DNA from 2 places in the Streptomyces sp. NPDC004788 genome. Region 1 is predicted to be linked to the other one. Evidence: riboswitches for the same ligand, from Rfam matches in the RefSeq annotation. Region 1 holds a riboswitch; the other holds the start of a gene.
The links. A riboswitch is a leader RNA that binds a small molecule or an ion and turns the genes downstream of it on or off. The one in region 1 is predicted to bind S-adenosylmethionine.
Positions count from the first base shown of each region.

Region 2: it holds a riboswitch for S-adenosylmethionine, as region 1 does, so the genes downstream of both, thrC (threonine synthase) here and ACWEJX_RS28630 (aminotransferase class V-fold PLP-dependent enzyme) in region 1, are expected to answer to the same signal.

Region 1 covers NZ_JBSGBF010000082.1:14,299-21,691, forward strand. The annotation lists gene ACWEJX_RS28605 (NlpC/P60 family protein) at 47-1,075, opposite strand; gene ACWEJX_RS28610 (NYN domain-containing protein) at 1,333-2,706, opposite strand; gene ACWEJX_RS28615 (hypothetical protein) at 2,772-3,014, opposite strand; gene ACWEJX_RS28620 (rhomboid family intramembrane serine protease) at 3,191-3,925, shown strand; gene ACWEJX_RS28625 (Lrp/AsnC ligand binding domain-containing protein) at 3,922-4,203, shown strand; gene ACWEJX_RS28630 (aminotransferase class V-fold PLP-dependent enzyme) at 4,274-5,674, opposite strand; SAM riboswitch class IV at 5,868-5,984, opposite strand; gene trpD (anthranilate phosphoribosyltransferase) at 6,084-7,148, opposite strand; gene qcrB (cytochrome bc1 complex cytochrome b subunit) at 7,289-7,393, opposite strand, start outside.
Region 2 covers NZ_JBSGBF010000001.1:113,207-120,599, forward strand. The annotation lists gene ACWEJX_RS00590 (immune inhibitor A domain-containing protein) at 1-1,204, opposite strand, end outside; gene ACWEJX_RS00595 (hypothetical protein) at 1,490-2,410, opposite strand; gene ACWEJX_RS00600 (alpha,alpha-trehalose-phosphate synthase (UDP-forming)) at 2,531-3,892, opposite strand; gene ACWEJX_RS00605 (glucosyl-3-phosphoglycerate synthase) at 4,061-5,032, opposite strand; SAM riboswitch class I at 5,154-5,295, shown strand; gene thrC (threonine synthase) at 5,289-6,602, shown strand; gene ACWEJX_RS00615 (MoaD/ThiS family protein) at 6,629-6,904, shown strand; gene ACWEJX_RS00620 (cold-shock protein) at 7,345-7,393, shown strand, end outside.

The DNA of each region.
Region 1 (7,393 bases):
TTCGGAGGGGCGTGTCACCGGGGCGGAGTCCACCCGGGGCGGTGCGTCAGATGCGCACGCCGAACATGAAGCTGCCGATGGTGTCCATCGACTCGTAGCGGACCACCGCGCCCGAGTGCGGGGCGTGCAGGACGGTGTTGTTGCCGGCGTAGAGGCCCACGTGCGCCAGGTTGTTGAAGAAGACCAGGTCGCCCGGCTTGAGCTGGCTGCGGCCGATCTTCACGCCGTCGTTCTGCTGGGTGTAGGTGGTGCGGGTGATGCTGACGCCGGCCTGGCGGTAGGACCACATGGTGAGGCCGGAGCAGTCGTACGAGTTGGGGCCCTCGGCGCCGGAGACGTACGGCTTGCCGAGCTGCGTGGCGGCGGCGTTGAGGGCGGCGGCGCCGCGCTGCGAGGCCGGCACCTCGTTGCCGAGGTTGACCCGGTCGCCGGCGGAGCGGCTGGCGCGCTGCTCGTCCTCCTGCATCTTGGCGCGCTCGGCGGCGGTCAGGGTGTTGAGGAGCTTGCGCGCCTCGGCGAGCTTGCCCTGGAACTTCGCCTTCTTCTCGCCGAGGGTCTTGCGGACGTCCTCGAGGTCGGCGAGCTTGCCCGCCGCCTCGGCCCGCTCCTGCGCGAGGGTGCGCTGCTTGGCCTGGATGGTGGCCAGCACGTCGGCCTGCTTGGCGCCGATCTGGTCGATCGCGGACGCCTTGTCGAGGTAGGTGTCCGGGTCGGCGGAGAGGAAGAGCTGGAGCGCCGGGTCGATGCCGCCGGAGCGGTACTGCGCGGTGGCGACCGAACCGATCTGGCCGCGCAGGGTGTTGAGCTCCTGCTGGCCGCGGGCCACCTTGTCCTGGAGGGCGCTGATCTCCTTCTGCAGCGTCTCCCGGCGCTCGTTGGCCTGGTTGTACTGCTCGGTGGCGACCTCGGCCTCTTCGTTGAGGGTGTGGACCTTGGCCTTGACCTCGTCGATCTTCGGCTTCGGGGCCGCCTGGGCACCGGACTGGGCGGAGAGCGCGACGGCCGCGGCGGCGGTCGCGGTGAGCACGGTCACGCGGGTGCGGCTCGGCTGCTTGGGACGACGGTGGGACGCCACGAAGGCGAGCTCCTTCTTCCTCAGAGCCGCCCAACCGGTCAGGGGCAGGCGGGACCGACGCTGCCATCCCGGATGGATGATCGACCGCGCGTAGGTTCGAGCCCCGACCCTAGTGACCATCTTGTGATCAGTTCAAATCCCAAGGGTCAAAATCTGCCTCACGCCACAACTTATTTACCGACACCGCACGGGCAGTAGTGGCCGGTTGACCCTGCGCGGAGCAGAAAACGGACGCAACAGGCAGACAGGGCAACGTCTTACGAGAGGCGCGAAAGCCGCTTCAGCAACAAGGCGGACGCGACCGGCCGCGCACCGGACTTGGCGACGCCGTCGGCCACCTCGCGGTCGGTGGACACGACGACCACCGGACGGCCCGGCGGCTCCGCCCGGACCAGCTGGCGGATCAACTCGTCCGCCGTCACGCCGGGCTTGGAGAACAGCACCCGCACCCCGCGCGGCGGCGCGAGCAGCACCGGCGCGGCCAGCTCCGCGCCGTCGAAGACACAGGTGATCTCGGCGCCCGAGCGGGCCGCGAGCGCGGACAGACCGCCGAGCAGCCGCAGCCGCTGCTTCTCCAGCGGCATCGTCGGATAGCCGGTCTTGGTGACGTTGTAGCCGTCCACCACCAGGTGCGCCTGCGGCAGTTCGAGCAGCTGGTCCAAGAGCGCCGGGTCGGTCTCGGACAGCGCGCGGGCCGCGATGTCCTTCGGCGACATCCGGCCGGGCTCCACCGCGTCCACGGTGTCCGCCGGATGCATCGACACCGGAGGCAGGGCGAGTTCGCGGCGCAGGCCCTGGGCGGCGTCGAGCACCGTGTCCAGAAGCAGCCGCAGCCGCATGTCCTCCACCGAGCGCCCCTCGCGGGCGGCCCGCCGGCTCGCCTCCAGGGCGGCCTCGACCTCGCCGAGCCGGGCCTTGAGCCGCCGGGTCTCGCTCTCGGCGGCGGACACCTGGGCGGCGGCCTCGGCGCGGGCGGCGTCGATCTCGGCCTGCACCCGGCGCAGCGCCGCCTCGCCGCGCTTGACGTCGCTCTGGGCGCTGCGCAACTTGCGGTGAAGCGATTCCGCTTCCTTGCGGGCGGCCTCCAGGTCGTGCCGCAGCTGCTCGGTCTCGGACCTGGCCCGCTCCTTGGCGGCCACGACCTCCTCGCGCAGCCGCTCCAGCTCGCGCCGGCTCAGTTCGTCGGCGCGCTCGGCGTCGGCGCGCTCGGCCTCCTCGCCGGCGGCGGCGACGAGCTTGCCCCAGCCGGCCGGGCGCAGCACATAGGCGGCCGCGGCCACGTCGACCGGGTCGGCGGCGGCGGGCGGGGTGCCGGACTCGACGGCGCCGGCCAGTTCGGGCTGGGCCTCCTTGAAGCGCTCGCCGATCCGCTGCCGGAACAGCGGATCGCTCTCCAGGGCGGCGGCCATCGCGTTCCCGGCGAACTTGGCCCGCCGGGAGGCGGTGAAGCGGGCGTACTGGCGCAGCGGGGCGGGCAGCTCGGCGACGGTCAGGCCGCCGAACGCGTCGGCGACGAGCGCGACGACCTTGCGCCGTACGGCCTCGGGCAGCGGTCGGTCGAGCGCCTCGGCGGCAGCATCGCCCGCCGGGCCGCCGCCCGCCGGTTCATCACCGCGCGCGGGCTGCTCCACGATCCGTCACCCTCTCCCTGTCCGTCGCCCTCGCCGGGGCTCCGAAGCCCTCGCCGGGCCGCTTCTCAGGAAGCGGCGCCCGGCCTGTCCACCAGTTCGATCTGGTCCACCGCGTTGCACCACCGGCAGCGGACCGACTCGATGGTCTCACTGACCACCTCGCGCTCCTCGACGGTCGGCTCTCCGGCGAGGTCCAGATGGACGTATTCGACGACCTTGGACGAGCGCGTCACGTCGAAGCGGGTCAGATTGCCGCACAGGGTGCAGCGCCAGCGGGTCTCGGCGGTCGGCAGGGGAACCGTCGTCATCGTTGCCGTCCTCTTTCCGTACGAGGCTCAGTGTGAGGCTTTATACGAGGCATTACGGGCCCGCGGTGCGCCGTCGGACTGCGGGGGTACTGCCCGTAACCCTACGGCCTCCCGGGTACCCCGTGTCACGGCGAGGCACTCTGTCCAGGTGGGCACCGGTACGCCATGATCTGTCCATGATCGACTGGCGGGGCGCGGCCCTCGACGCATGGCGGAGTGCCCGCAGCGGACCGACCGTGACGTACGGAATCATCGCCGCCTGCGTGCTGCTCTTCGCGGCGAGCCCGGTGGCGGGCCTGAACCCCTCCTACGGCACGGGCGACACCCTCCTCGCGGCGCAGGGCGCGTACTTCCAGCGCTGGGGAGTGGTGCCGGCCGAGCTCACCGCCGGCCGGCCGGGCGCTCTGCTCACCCCGCTGACCGCGCTCTTCGTGCACGGCAGCTGGCTGCATCTGCTCGGGAACATGCTGTTCCTGTACGTGTTCGGGGCGATGGCCGAAGAGCGGATGGGCGCGGCCGAGTACGGCCTGTTCTACCTGGGCTGCGGATACCTGGCGCTGCTCGGGTACGCGGTGGCGCACGCGGACAGCGAGCAGACGCTGGTCGGGGCGTCGGGGGCGATCTCGGGGGTGCTCGGGGCGTTCCTCTATCTCTTCCCGCGGTCCCGGGTGACCAGCCTGTTCCCGTTCCTCTTCTTCCTGCCGCTGCGCTTCCCGGCCTGGATCGTGCTGATCTTCTGGTTCGTGCTCCAGTGGCTGGCGGCGCGCTCGGCGGGGGCCGGGCCGGGAGTGGCGTATCTGGCGCACGTGATCGGCTTCGCGCTCGGCTTCCTCTACGCGTGGGCGCGGTATAGAGGTGGGGCTAGAGTGAAGCCACCAGCCGCGGCCACCGAGGGAGAAAGCCAGCCGTGATCACCGCGATCGTGCTCATCAAGACCAGCGTGGACCGCATCCCCGAGATCGCCGAGGAGATCGCCGCGATCGAATGCGTCAGCGAGGTCTTCTCGGTGACCGGAACGTACGACCTGATCGCCATGGTCCGGGTGGGCCGCCACGACGACCTGGCCGATGTCATCCCGGGCCAGATCTCCAAGATCCCGGGCGTCGAGGGCACCGACACGCACGTCGCCTTCCGGGCCTACTCGCAGCACGACCTGGACGCGGCCTTCGCCATCGGCCTGGAGTCCTGACCCCGCGTACGCACGGCTGAAGCCGGCCTCTCCCCCGCGGGAGGCCGGCTTCACCCGTTCGAGCGACCGATCAGCCGCGGTCCGGGACGCAGCGGCCGTCCTCGGTGCGGTACTTCCACTGGGCGCCGTCGCGGACCAGCTCCCTCACCGCGCCCACGAACCGCTCCACGTGCTCGTCGGGCGTGCCCGCGCCGAAGCTCACCCGGATCGCGTTGAGAGACCGCTCCCCGGGGGCCGCCTCCGGGGCGCCGCACTCGCCCGGGTCCTGCGGGTCGCTGCCGAGCAGGGTGCGCACCAGCGGGTGGGCGCAGAACAGGCCGTCGCGGACGCCGATGCCGTACTCGGCGGAGAGCGCGGCGGCGAAATGGGAGCTGTTCCAGCCCTGGACGACGAAGGAGATGACGCCGACACGGTCGGCGTCATCGCCGAAGAGGGAGAGCACACGGACCTCGGGGACGTCGGCGAGGCCCTGCCGGACCTTGGCGATGAGGTGCCGCTCGCGGGCGACGAGCCGGTCGAAGCCGGCCTCGGTGAGCGCCTTGCAGGCCGAGGCGATGGAGTAGACGCCGATGACGTTGGGCGAACCGGCCTCGTGCCGGGCCGCGGTGGTGTGCCACTCCACGTCCACACCACCGTCGGCCCGGCGGGCCACCTTGCGGGAGGCGCCGCCGCCCGCGAGGTAGGGCTCGGCGTCCTGCAGCCAGTCGGCGCGGCCGGCGAGCACGCCGGAGCCGAACGGGGCGTACAGCTTGTGCCCGGAGAACGCGACCCAGTCGACGTCCAACTCCCGTACGGAGACGGGGTGGTGGGGCGCCAGCTGGGCGGCGTCGAGGACGATCCGCGCGCCGTGCGCGTGCGCGGCGGCGGCGAGTTCGCGCACCGGCCACAGCTCGCCGGTGACGTTGGAGGCGCCGGTCACGCAGACCAGCGCGGGGCCGTACGGATCGCGCTCGGCGAGCGCGCGCTCCAGGGTCTCGACGGCCTGCTGCGGGGTGCGCGGCGCGTTGAGGTAGGTGACCTGGGCGTCGCGCCACGGGAGGAGCGAGGCGTGGTGCTCGGTCTCGAAGACGAAGACCTGGCAGTCGGCGGGGACGACGTGGGCGAGCAGGTTGAGCGAGTCGGTGGTGGAGCGGGTGAAGACGACCTGGTCGCCGGGGCGGCAGTCGAGGAACTCGGCGACGGTGGCGCGGCTGTTCTCGAAGAGGTCGGTGGAGAGCTGGGAGAGGTAGCCGGCGCCGCGGTGGACGCTGCCGTAGTACGGGGCGTAGGCGGCGACGTCGTCCCACACGCGCTGGAGGGCCGGGGCGCTGGCGGCGTAGTCGAGCGCGGCGTAGGTGACCTCGCCGCCGGTGACCAGCGGGACGGTGACGTCCCGGCCGAGGACCGGCAGCGGGGCGTCGCAGCAGGGGTCGGCGGAGGTGTCGGCGGTGACGGCGGAGGCGAGGGCGGCGGCGTTCGGGCGTGCGGACATAACGGTGTCTCCCGGCATGAAAGGGGCGCGAAAAGGCGTACGAGTGCCCGTGCGGCGGCAGCGCGCGGAGGCGCGGAAAGGGGTTGCCGCGGACGGGTGTTGATTTCGGTGAGGGGCCGAGGGCCCTAACGCATTCGCTTGCTCACGAGACACCGCTCCCTAGAGGACCAAGGACCCCAGGGTGGTGCGCAGGGGTCCGCGCTTGCCGCAGGCTTCTGCTCGTGCGGCCTGGTCTTCACCCGGGGCACCCCGCCACGGACGGAGGGTTGCCGGACAGCCAGCCGGGGCTTTGTGGCTGTCACTCATGACCTGTCGAAAAACCTATGCCAGACGATCACGACGCCGCAACCCCGTCCCGGCATCCGGGACGGGGTCGCAACAGTGCGTTCACATGCCTCCGAACGAGGCGTCAGGCGTTGCTGGCGGCGATCCACCGCTCCAGGGCCCGCCGGGCCGCGCCGGAGTCGACGGACTCGGCGGCCTTCGCGATGCCCGCGGCCAGTTGCTCCGCCAGGGTGCCTTCGCCCGGCTCCAGGGCGGTGAGCGCCGCCGCCGCGTTGAGCAGCACCGCGTCGCGCACCGGCCCGGTCTCGCCGGCGAGCAGCCGTCGGGCGACATCGGCGTTGTACGACGGGTCGCCGCCGCGCAGCGCGTCCAGGGTCACCGGCTGGATGCCGACGTCACGCGGGTCGAAGCGCTCCTCGCGCACGGCGCCGTCCCGGACCACCCACACCCGGGAGGTGCCGGTGGTGGTCAGCTCGTCCAGGCCGTCGTCGCCGCGGAACACCAGGGCGGAGTTGCCGCGCTCGGCGAGGACTCCGGCCACGATCGGCGCCATCCGCGGGTCGGCGACGCCGACGGCCTGTGCCCGCACCTTGGCCGGGTTGGTCAGCGGACCGAGCACGTTGAAGGTGGTCCGGATGCCGAGCTGGCCGCGGGCCGTGGCCACGTACCGCAGCGAGGGGTGGAACCTCACCGCGAAGCAGATGGTGATGCCGGCCTCCTCGGCGACCTCGGCGACCCGGCGCGGGGTGATGTCGAGGTTGACGCCGAGCTTCTCCAGGACGTCGGAGGAGCCGGAGGCGGAGGACGCGGCGCGGTTGCCGTGCTTGACGACCTTCACGCCGGTGCCGGCCACCACGATGGAGGCCATGGTGGAGATGTTCACCGTCTTGGCGCCGTCGCCGCCGGTGCCGACGATGTCCACGGCCGGGCCGGGTACCTCGATGACGTTGGCGTGCTCGTACATGGTCCGGACGAGGCCGGTGATCTCCTCGACCGTCTCGCCCTTGGCCCGCAGCGCCACCATGAAGCCGGCGATCTGCACGTCGGTCGCCTCGCCGCGCATGATCAGGTCCATCGCCCAGGCGGTGTCGTCGGCGGACAGGTTGCGGCCTTCGAGCAGTCCGTTCAGCAGGGCGGGCCAGGAGCGGCCCGCCGCGGTGTCGCCTCCAGCGGGGTTCACAGCGCTCATGACAGCTCCTGGTCTACGACGTATGGCACGCGATGGCGTGATGACCCCACCCTATCGATCTCGGGCAACGGCAAAGAGCCCCGTCCATCGAATGGACGGGGCTCTCGCCGTGGCGACCTACGTCAGGAGGTCAGTGGTGATCAGTGGTGGCCGTGGCCGCTCTCGATCTCCCGGTACTCCTCGACGGTGGGCTTGGCGACCTGGCTGTCGCCGCCGTAGTAACCCCGGTTCAGCTTGACCCGGAG
Region 2 (7,393 bases), on a different contig from region 1:
GCGGCGCGTCGGCGTAGTCCAGCCAGCCGAGGAACAGCTTCTCCTCGGCGCCCATCAGGCCCGGGTGGGTGCCGATGCCCTCGTTCGCGGCGGCGCCGTGGCCGAGCCAGGAGCCGGAGCTCATCAGGGTCCAGAAGGCGGTGGAGTTCTCGCCGCCGTCGGTGTCGTAGTAGTCCGGCAGGCCGAGGTCGTGGCCGAACTCGTGGCAGAAGACGCCGAGTCCGCCGTTCTCGCCCTCGGTGGTGTAGTCGCCGAGCCAGTACTTCGACTGGCCGATGCGGGCGCCGCCCTGCTTGTTCTGGCTGCCGGAGACGTCGGGGCCGGTCAGGCCGTAGTCGTCGCCGTTGACGTACCAGCGGTGCGACCAGATGGCGTCGTCGCCCTGCGCGCCGCCGCCGGCGTCCTCGCCCATGCCGGCGTGGACGGCCTGGAAGTGGTCGATGTAGCCGTCGGGCTCGTCGAAGTTGCCGTCGTGGTCGTAGTCGTTGCGGTCCCAGACGTCGAACTGGGCGAGGTACGCGTCGATCTCGGCGGGCGTCTTGCCGGCCGCGAGCTGGGCGTTCCACCAGGCGTCGCCGGTGTCCTGGATGAAGGCCCAGGAACCGCCCTTGTCCTCGACGGCGTTGTCGCCGTAGTAGGACTCGTTGTAGGGGACCTTGACCCAGTCCTCGACGGTGTTGTCCACCGAGTAGCGCCCGTTGGACAGGTTCTCGTAGTAGGTCTTCATCGACTCGCCGGAGCCGTTGAACTTGTTCTCGTAGTACGCCTTGGAGAAGTCGGCGGCCCAGGCATTGGAGTTGTCGGTGGTGCGGTCCGGCTGCGGGATCCGGTTGTGCAGCGGGCCGGGGACCGTGCCGTACCGGCCGGCGCTCTGGTCGCCGAACTCGGAGAGGACCGTGAAGATCTTCTCCTGGCGGACGGCGGTGGTGGTGGTCGTCTCGACGTACTTTCCGGGCGCGACCTGGACGACGCCCTTGGCGTTCGCCTTCGCCTTGCCCTTGGCGATCAGGTCGATCGCCTTCTCGCGCAGCTGGGTGCGCTGCCTCGTGAGCGGTCCCGGCCGGTTGTCCGGCCGCGCCGCGGGGGCGGCGGCGGGGCCGGTGGCCGGGTCCCGGGCCTCCTGCGCGGCGGCGGGGGTGAGCCCCGCGGCGAGGAGGGCGGTGAGCGCCGACCCTAGGGTCATGCCCACGACAATCTTCTTCACGTACGCGATCCTTCCGTAAGCCGTTCAGGGGGTTACGGATCGCCTGGGGGAACGATCGGCGCAGAGTCTGGCACGGAGTGACGGCCCGTGAGGAGAGGGCGATCCCGAGGAATGTCCGGCCCCGATACAGGGGGAGGGGAGGGGAGGGGGGAGGGGTGGGGCAGGGCCGCGACGGGCGCCGCCCGCCCCCGCCGGTCCCGTGGGACCGGCCGGGCGGGTGGGGCGGGCGGCCGTCCAGCGCATCCGGTCACCTGATGGTGACCGGATGGCGGCCGGTCGGGCGGGTCAGCTCAGCTGGACCACCTTGTGCATGCCCTCGAAGGCGTGCGGGATGCCGGCCTCGTCGTCCGGGATGAAGCAGAGCAGGACGTAGGTGCCGGCCGGCAGGTCCTTCGCCTGGACGATGGCGGTGTGGTCGGGGGAGATGGCACCCAGGCCGCTGGGCGCGCCGGTGAAGGGCGACGGCGGGGGCTGCTGGCCGTGGGCGATGGCGTCGAAGTACGCCTGGATGTCGGCGTCCGTGGTGCCCGGCTTGACCGGCTGGATCGCCATCTCGTGGATCTCGTCGGAGGCGTTGTGCACCAGGATCGGGGCGTCCGCCTCGTTCACGTCCTCGGTCCGGAAGCGCGGGCCCGCGGCCTGCTCCTCAGTGATCACGATCCCCTTGGGGAAGGGGGCCAGACCCTTGTCCTTGTCGCCGTCGCAGAGTTCGAGGGACTTCAGGACGGGGTGCGCCGGGTCCGCGAGGAAGGCGCTGAAGTCGAGCAGGTAGACGGTGCCGTCCGAGATCGGCTCGGTGACGTCGACCGGGACCTTCGGCGAGGCGAAACCGCCGCCCAGCGCCTCCGCGTCGGCGTTGAACGCGTTGATGCCGGCCGCCGCGTTCGCCGGGTCGGTCTCGTCGATCGCCTTGGTCAGGTCGGCGAGCACCTTGTCCACCGACACGCCCTTGTGCGGGCGGAAGACCTGGAGCTGGCGGCCCGGCGCGACGTCGGTGCTGATGTGGAAGTGGACGAGTCCGCCCTCGGCGGCGTCGGGTGCCTCGATGCCGTGCGCGGTGAGCCTGACGTCGACGGCCTTGTGCCGGTCCTTGTCCTTCGGCGTCCCGGCGTGGGCCGTGCCGATGCCGGTCAGCGCGGTGGCGCAGGTGAGGGCGACGGCTGCTGCCGCGCCCAGGCCGCGTCTCAGCGGTGGTGCGATGCGCATGGAAGTCCTGTGTCCTTTCGACGGGGTCCCCCGGCGGCCAGGGCACCACGCGCCCCCTCCGCATCCCGTCAGCCACGCTGTCGGCGCGCCCGTTCGGGCCCCGTCGATCGCCCGACCGCCCTACCGGTCCCGCAGCGCGTCCAGCTGGTTCAGGAACCACTGCCGCGGCGGCAGCGCCGTCGCCGCGGCGGCGAGCCGCTTCGTGCGGTCGGCGCGCTCCGGCGCCGGCATGGAGAGGGCCTCGTGCAGGGCTTCGGCCGTCTCCGTCACGTCGTGGGGGTTGATCGTGAGGGCGTCGGTGCGCAGCTCCTCGTACGCGCCCGCCTCGCGGGAGAGCACCAGCGCGCAGCCCGCGTCGGAGACGACCGGGATCTCCTTGGCGACCAGGTTCATGCCGTCGCGGACGGGGTTGACCAGGGCGACGTCGGCGAGGCGGTAGGCGGCGAGGGAGCGGGTGAAGTCGTCCTGGACGGAGACGAGGACGGGCTGCCAGTCGTCCGTGCCGAACTCGGCGTTGACCGCCTCGGCGAGTTCCGTGACCGAGGCGGTGTAGGAGCGGTAGACCTCCAGGTCCTGGCGGGAGGGGTAGGCGGAGGCGAGGTGGACGACGCGGCCGCGCCACTCGGGGCGGGTGGTGAGCAGTTCGCGGTAGGCGAGCAGGCCGCGCAGGATGTTCTTGGACAGCTCGGTGCGGTCGACGCGGACGATCGTCTTGCGGCCCGGGCCGACCTCCTCCCGGAGCCGGGCGAGCCGCTCGTCGACCTCGGGCCGGTGCGCGAGCGCGCGCAGGTCGTCGCCGTCCACGCCGAGCGGGTGCGTACGGACCCGGGTGTCGCCGATCGAGCGCGCCACGCGCGGATCGGCGAGGAAGGCGTCCGCCCAGGCCCGGGTGTGGAAGCCGACCTCGTCGGCGCCGAGCATGCCCGCGACCAGTTCCTCGTGGACGTCCTCCGGCAGCATCCGCAGATACCACGGGTCCGCCCACGGGGTGTGCGTGAAGTGCCCGATCCGCAGGTCGGGGCGGAGCGCCCGCAGCTGCCCCGGCACGAGCGCCAGGTGGTAGTCCTGCACCAGGACCGCCGCGCCCTCGTCCGCGGCCTGTGCGAGCGCCTCGGCGAAGGCCCGGTTGTAGGCGCGGTAGGACTCCCAGCGGCGGCGGAAGGCGGCGTCGAAGACGGGCTCGCGCGGGATGTCGTAGAGGTGGTGGTGGAGGAACCACAGCACCGAGTTCGCGATGCCGTTGTACGCGTCGGCGTACACCTCCGGGTCGATGTCGAGCATCCGCACGCCCGGCTCGGCCACCCCGCGCCGCACCGCCTCGCGGTCCCCGTCGCCGAGCGCCGCGCACACCCACAGCCCCGAGGGCACCGCGCTGAGCCCCGAGACGAGGCCGCCGCCGCCCCGCCGGGTGTCCAGTGAGCCGTCGGGGCGGACGGTGTACGAGACCGGGCCGCGGTTCGATGCCACGAGGACAGAAGCCATACGGCGAACCTAGCCCGTCCCGTAAACGCTCAAACGTACGGATTCCAGACAGAGCGTTTTCGAGACAGCCGGCTCACGGATCGAGACGGCGGGCGGGGCGTCGGGGGTCACGGTGCCGCGTCGGGGGTCACGGCGCCGCGTCGGGGGTCACGGCGGCACGCGGCGCCGTCACGCCACGCGGCGCCGCTCCGCGTACTCCGCCACCTCCGCCATCGGCGGCCGCTCCTCCGTGTCCACCGGGTACGTCCGAGGCGTGAACCCCTCCGCGGCCCGCTCGAACTGCGTGAGCCGCGGCCGTACGAGGTGCCCGCGCGACAGCCGCAGCTGCGCCGTGCGGTAGATCGCCGCCGCCATCCGGCCCAGCGCCTGGTCGTCCTGGTGACGGTGCTTGCGCACTCCCACGTCCACCTGTGCGAGCGCGTCGAGGCCCACGGTGTGCAGCGCGTCCACCAGCAGGCCCAGCTCCACTCCGTAACCGACGGGGAAGGGCAGCTGTTCGAGCAGCGAGCGGCGCGCCGCGTACTCACCGCCCAGCGGCTGGACGAAGCCGGCGAGCTGCGGCCAGTGCAGATTGAGCAGCGGCCGCGCCACCAGCTCCGTCACCCGACCGCCCTGACCTGGGGTCTTGCCGGAGGCGAGCCCGTCGGACCCGGTGTCGAGCGGGCGGTCGTACATCGCCTTCACGAAGTGCACGTCCGGTTCGGTCAGGAGCGGCCCCACGATCCCGGAGACGAAGTCCGCCGAGAAGTCCCTGAGGTCCGCGTCCACGAAGCAGACCACGTCCCCGCTCGTCACCATCAGTGACCGCCACAGGACCTCGCCCTTGCCCGGCAGCGCCGGTATCCGGGGCAGGACCGCGTCGCGCGCCACCACCCGCGCGCCGGCCGCCGCGGCGACCCGGGCCGTACGGTCGGTGGAGCCCGAGTCGACCACCACCAGCTCGTCCACCAGCGGCACCGCCTCCGTCATCAGCTCGCGGCGGATCACCGAGACGATCGTGCCGACCGTCGCCTCCTCGTTCAGCGCGGGCAGCACGACGCTCACCTTCGTACCGCGCTTGGCGGCGAGGATCCGCTCCAGCGGACGGTCGGCCACGGACCAGGACCGCCGGGCGAGCCAGCGCTCCACTTCTTCCAGCAACGTGATCTCCATCTCGCGGATCGGACGGCCCTCTCAGGCTCCGAAGGCTTCGGTTACAGTCTTGAACAACGCGGATCCCCGATGCATGTCGGGGTGCCGACCGCGATCCACAATCGAATACCGCTCATCCAGAGGGGCAGAGGGATACGGCCCGTTGAAGCCCCGGCAACCCTCCAGTCGGTTTGTCTCGCCCAGCGAGGCCCCCGGCTAGGGAAGGTGCCAAATCCGTCTCATGGCGAAGTGCGTCATGAGGAAGATGAGGAGAAAGGGCCTCGCCTCCATGGCTGTTCAGACCGTCGCATCCGCGACCACCTCCGTCGACCTCGGTCCCGCGTCCGGGCTCTCCTGTCGCGAATGCGGCGAGACCTTCCCGCTCGGCCCGATCTTCGCCTGCGAGCTGTGCTTCGGCCCCCTCGAAGTGGCCTACGACCTGCCGACCGGCGACCCCGAGGAGCTGCGCAAGCGCATCGAGGCCGGCCCGGCCAACGTGTGGCGCTACGCCCCGCTCCTGCCCGTCCCGGCCGACGTCGCCGAGAAGCCGAACCTGAACCCCGGCTGGACCCCGCTCGTCCAGGCCGACAACCTGGCCCGCGAGCTCGGTGTCGAGCCCGGCAAGCTGTTCGTCAAGGACGACTCCGGCAACCCGACCCACTCCTTCAAGGACCGGGTCGTCGCCCAGGCCATCGAGGCCGCCCGCGCCTTCGGCTTCACCACCCTCTCCTGCTCCTCCACCGGCAACCTGGCCGGCGCCGTCGGCGCCGCCGCCGCCCGGGCCGGCTTCCGCTCCTGCGTGTTCATCCCGCACGACCTGGAGCAGGGCAAGGTCGTCATGGCCGGCGTCTACGGCGGCGACCTCGTCGCCATCGAGGGCAACTACGACGACGTCAACCGGTTCTGCTCGGAGCTCATCGGCGACCCGCTCGGCGAGGGCTGGGGCTTCGTGAACGTCAACCTCCGCCCGTACTACGGCGAGGGCTCCAAGACGCTCGCGTACGAGATCTGCGAGCAGCTCGGCTGGGTCATCCCGGACCAGCTGGTCATCCCGATCGCCTCCGGCTCCCAGCTCACCAAGATCGACAAGGGTCTGCAGGAGCTCATCAAGCTCGGCCTGGTCGAGGACAAGCCGTACAAGATCTTCGGCGCCCAGGCCGAGGGCTGCTCCCCGGTCTCCGCCGCCTTCAAGGCCGGCCACGACGTCGTGCGGCCCCAGAAGCCGAACACCATCGCCAAGTCGCTCGCCATCGGCAACCCGGCCGACGGCCCGTACGTGCTCGACATCGCCCGCCGGACCGGCGGCGCCGTCGAGGACGTCGACGACGAGCAGATCGTCGACGCCATCAAGCTGCTCGCCCGCACCGAGGGCATCTTCGCCGAGACCGCGGGCGGTGTGACCGTCGGCGTGACGAGGAAGCTCGTCGAGAACGGCGTCATCGACCCGTCGAAGACCACCGTCGTCCTCAACACGGGTGACGGACTCAAGACCCTGGACGCCGTGGCCGACACCTCTCAGGCGACCGCCACCATCCGCCCGAGCCTCGACGCGTTCCGCGACGCCGGCCTGGCCCACTGACCGCTCTTAGGAAGGCACGCACCGACATGGCCGTGAACGTCCGCATCCCCACCATCCTCCGCACCTACACCGGCGGCCAGGCCGAGGTCGCCGCCCAGGGCGCGACCCTCGCCGAGGTCATCGCCGACCTGGAGAAGAACCACGCGGGCATCGCCGCGCGCGTCCTCGACGACCAGGGCAAGCTGCGCCGCTTCGTCAACGTGTACGTGAACGACGACGACGTGCGCTTCGAGCAGGGCCTGGAGACGGCCACGCCGGACGGTGCCGGCGTCTCCATCATTCCGGCCGTCGCCGGAGGCTGACCGTCCAGCGCGGTACCGGACGCCGCCGATCCTTACCCGCGGTACTACCCGCGGGTACCGAAGTTCCCTGAATTGCCCCTTCCGCAGCAAGAAGCGGAAGGGGCAATTCTGCATGGTTGAGCGCGGTAGAGTTGGGGAAGTCCCCTCCGCTGCGCATGCCAGACGCATATGAGAATGCGCCTCGGCACGACAAGAAGTAGCCAAAGTGCCCGTGCCTTGTGTACCTTCTGCGCACTTTGCCGGGCCCGACTTGCCCCGGAATTCAGCGTAATCTCCCCAATTCCCCTTTCCGGCGTGCCCAGAATTCTCGTCCGATTGACCTGTTGCAGAGGGCAGTTGGGCAGATACATTCAGCCGCGGTCGACGCGTTCCGGCGCAGGGTCTGACCCGGGTCCGCGAAGTGCGGATCCGCGCAAGGGCCAGTAATAGGGGAGTTAGGCATGGCTCAGGGCACCGTCAAGTGGTTCAACGCGGAGAAGGGCTACGGCT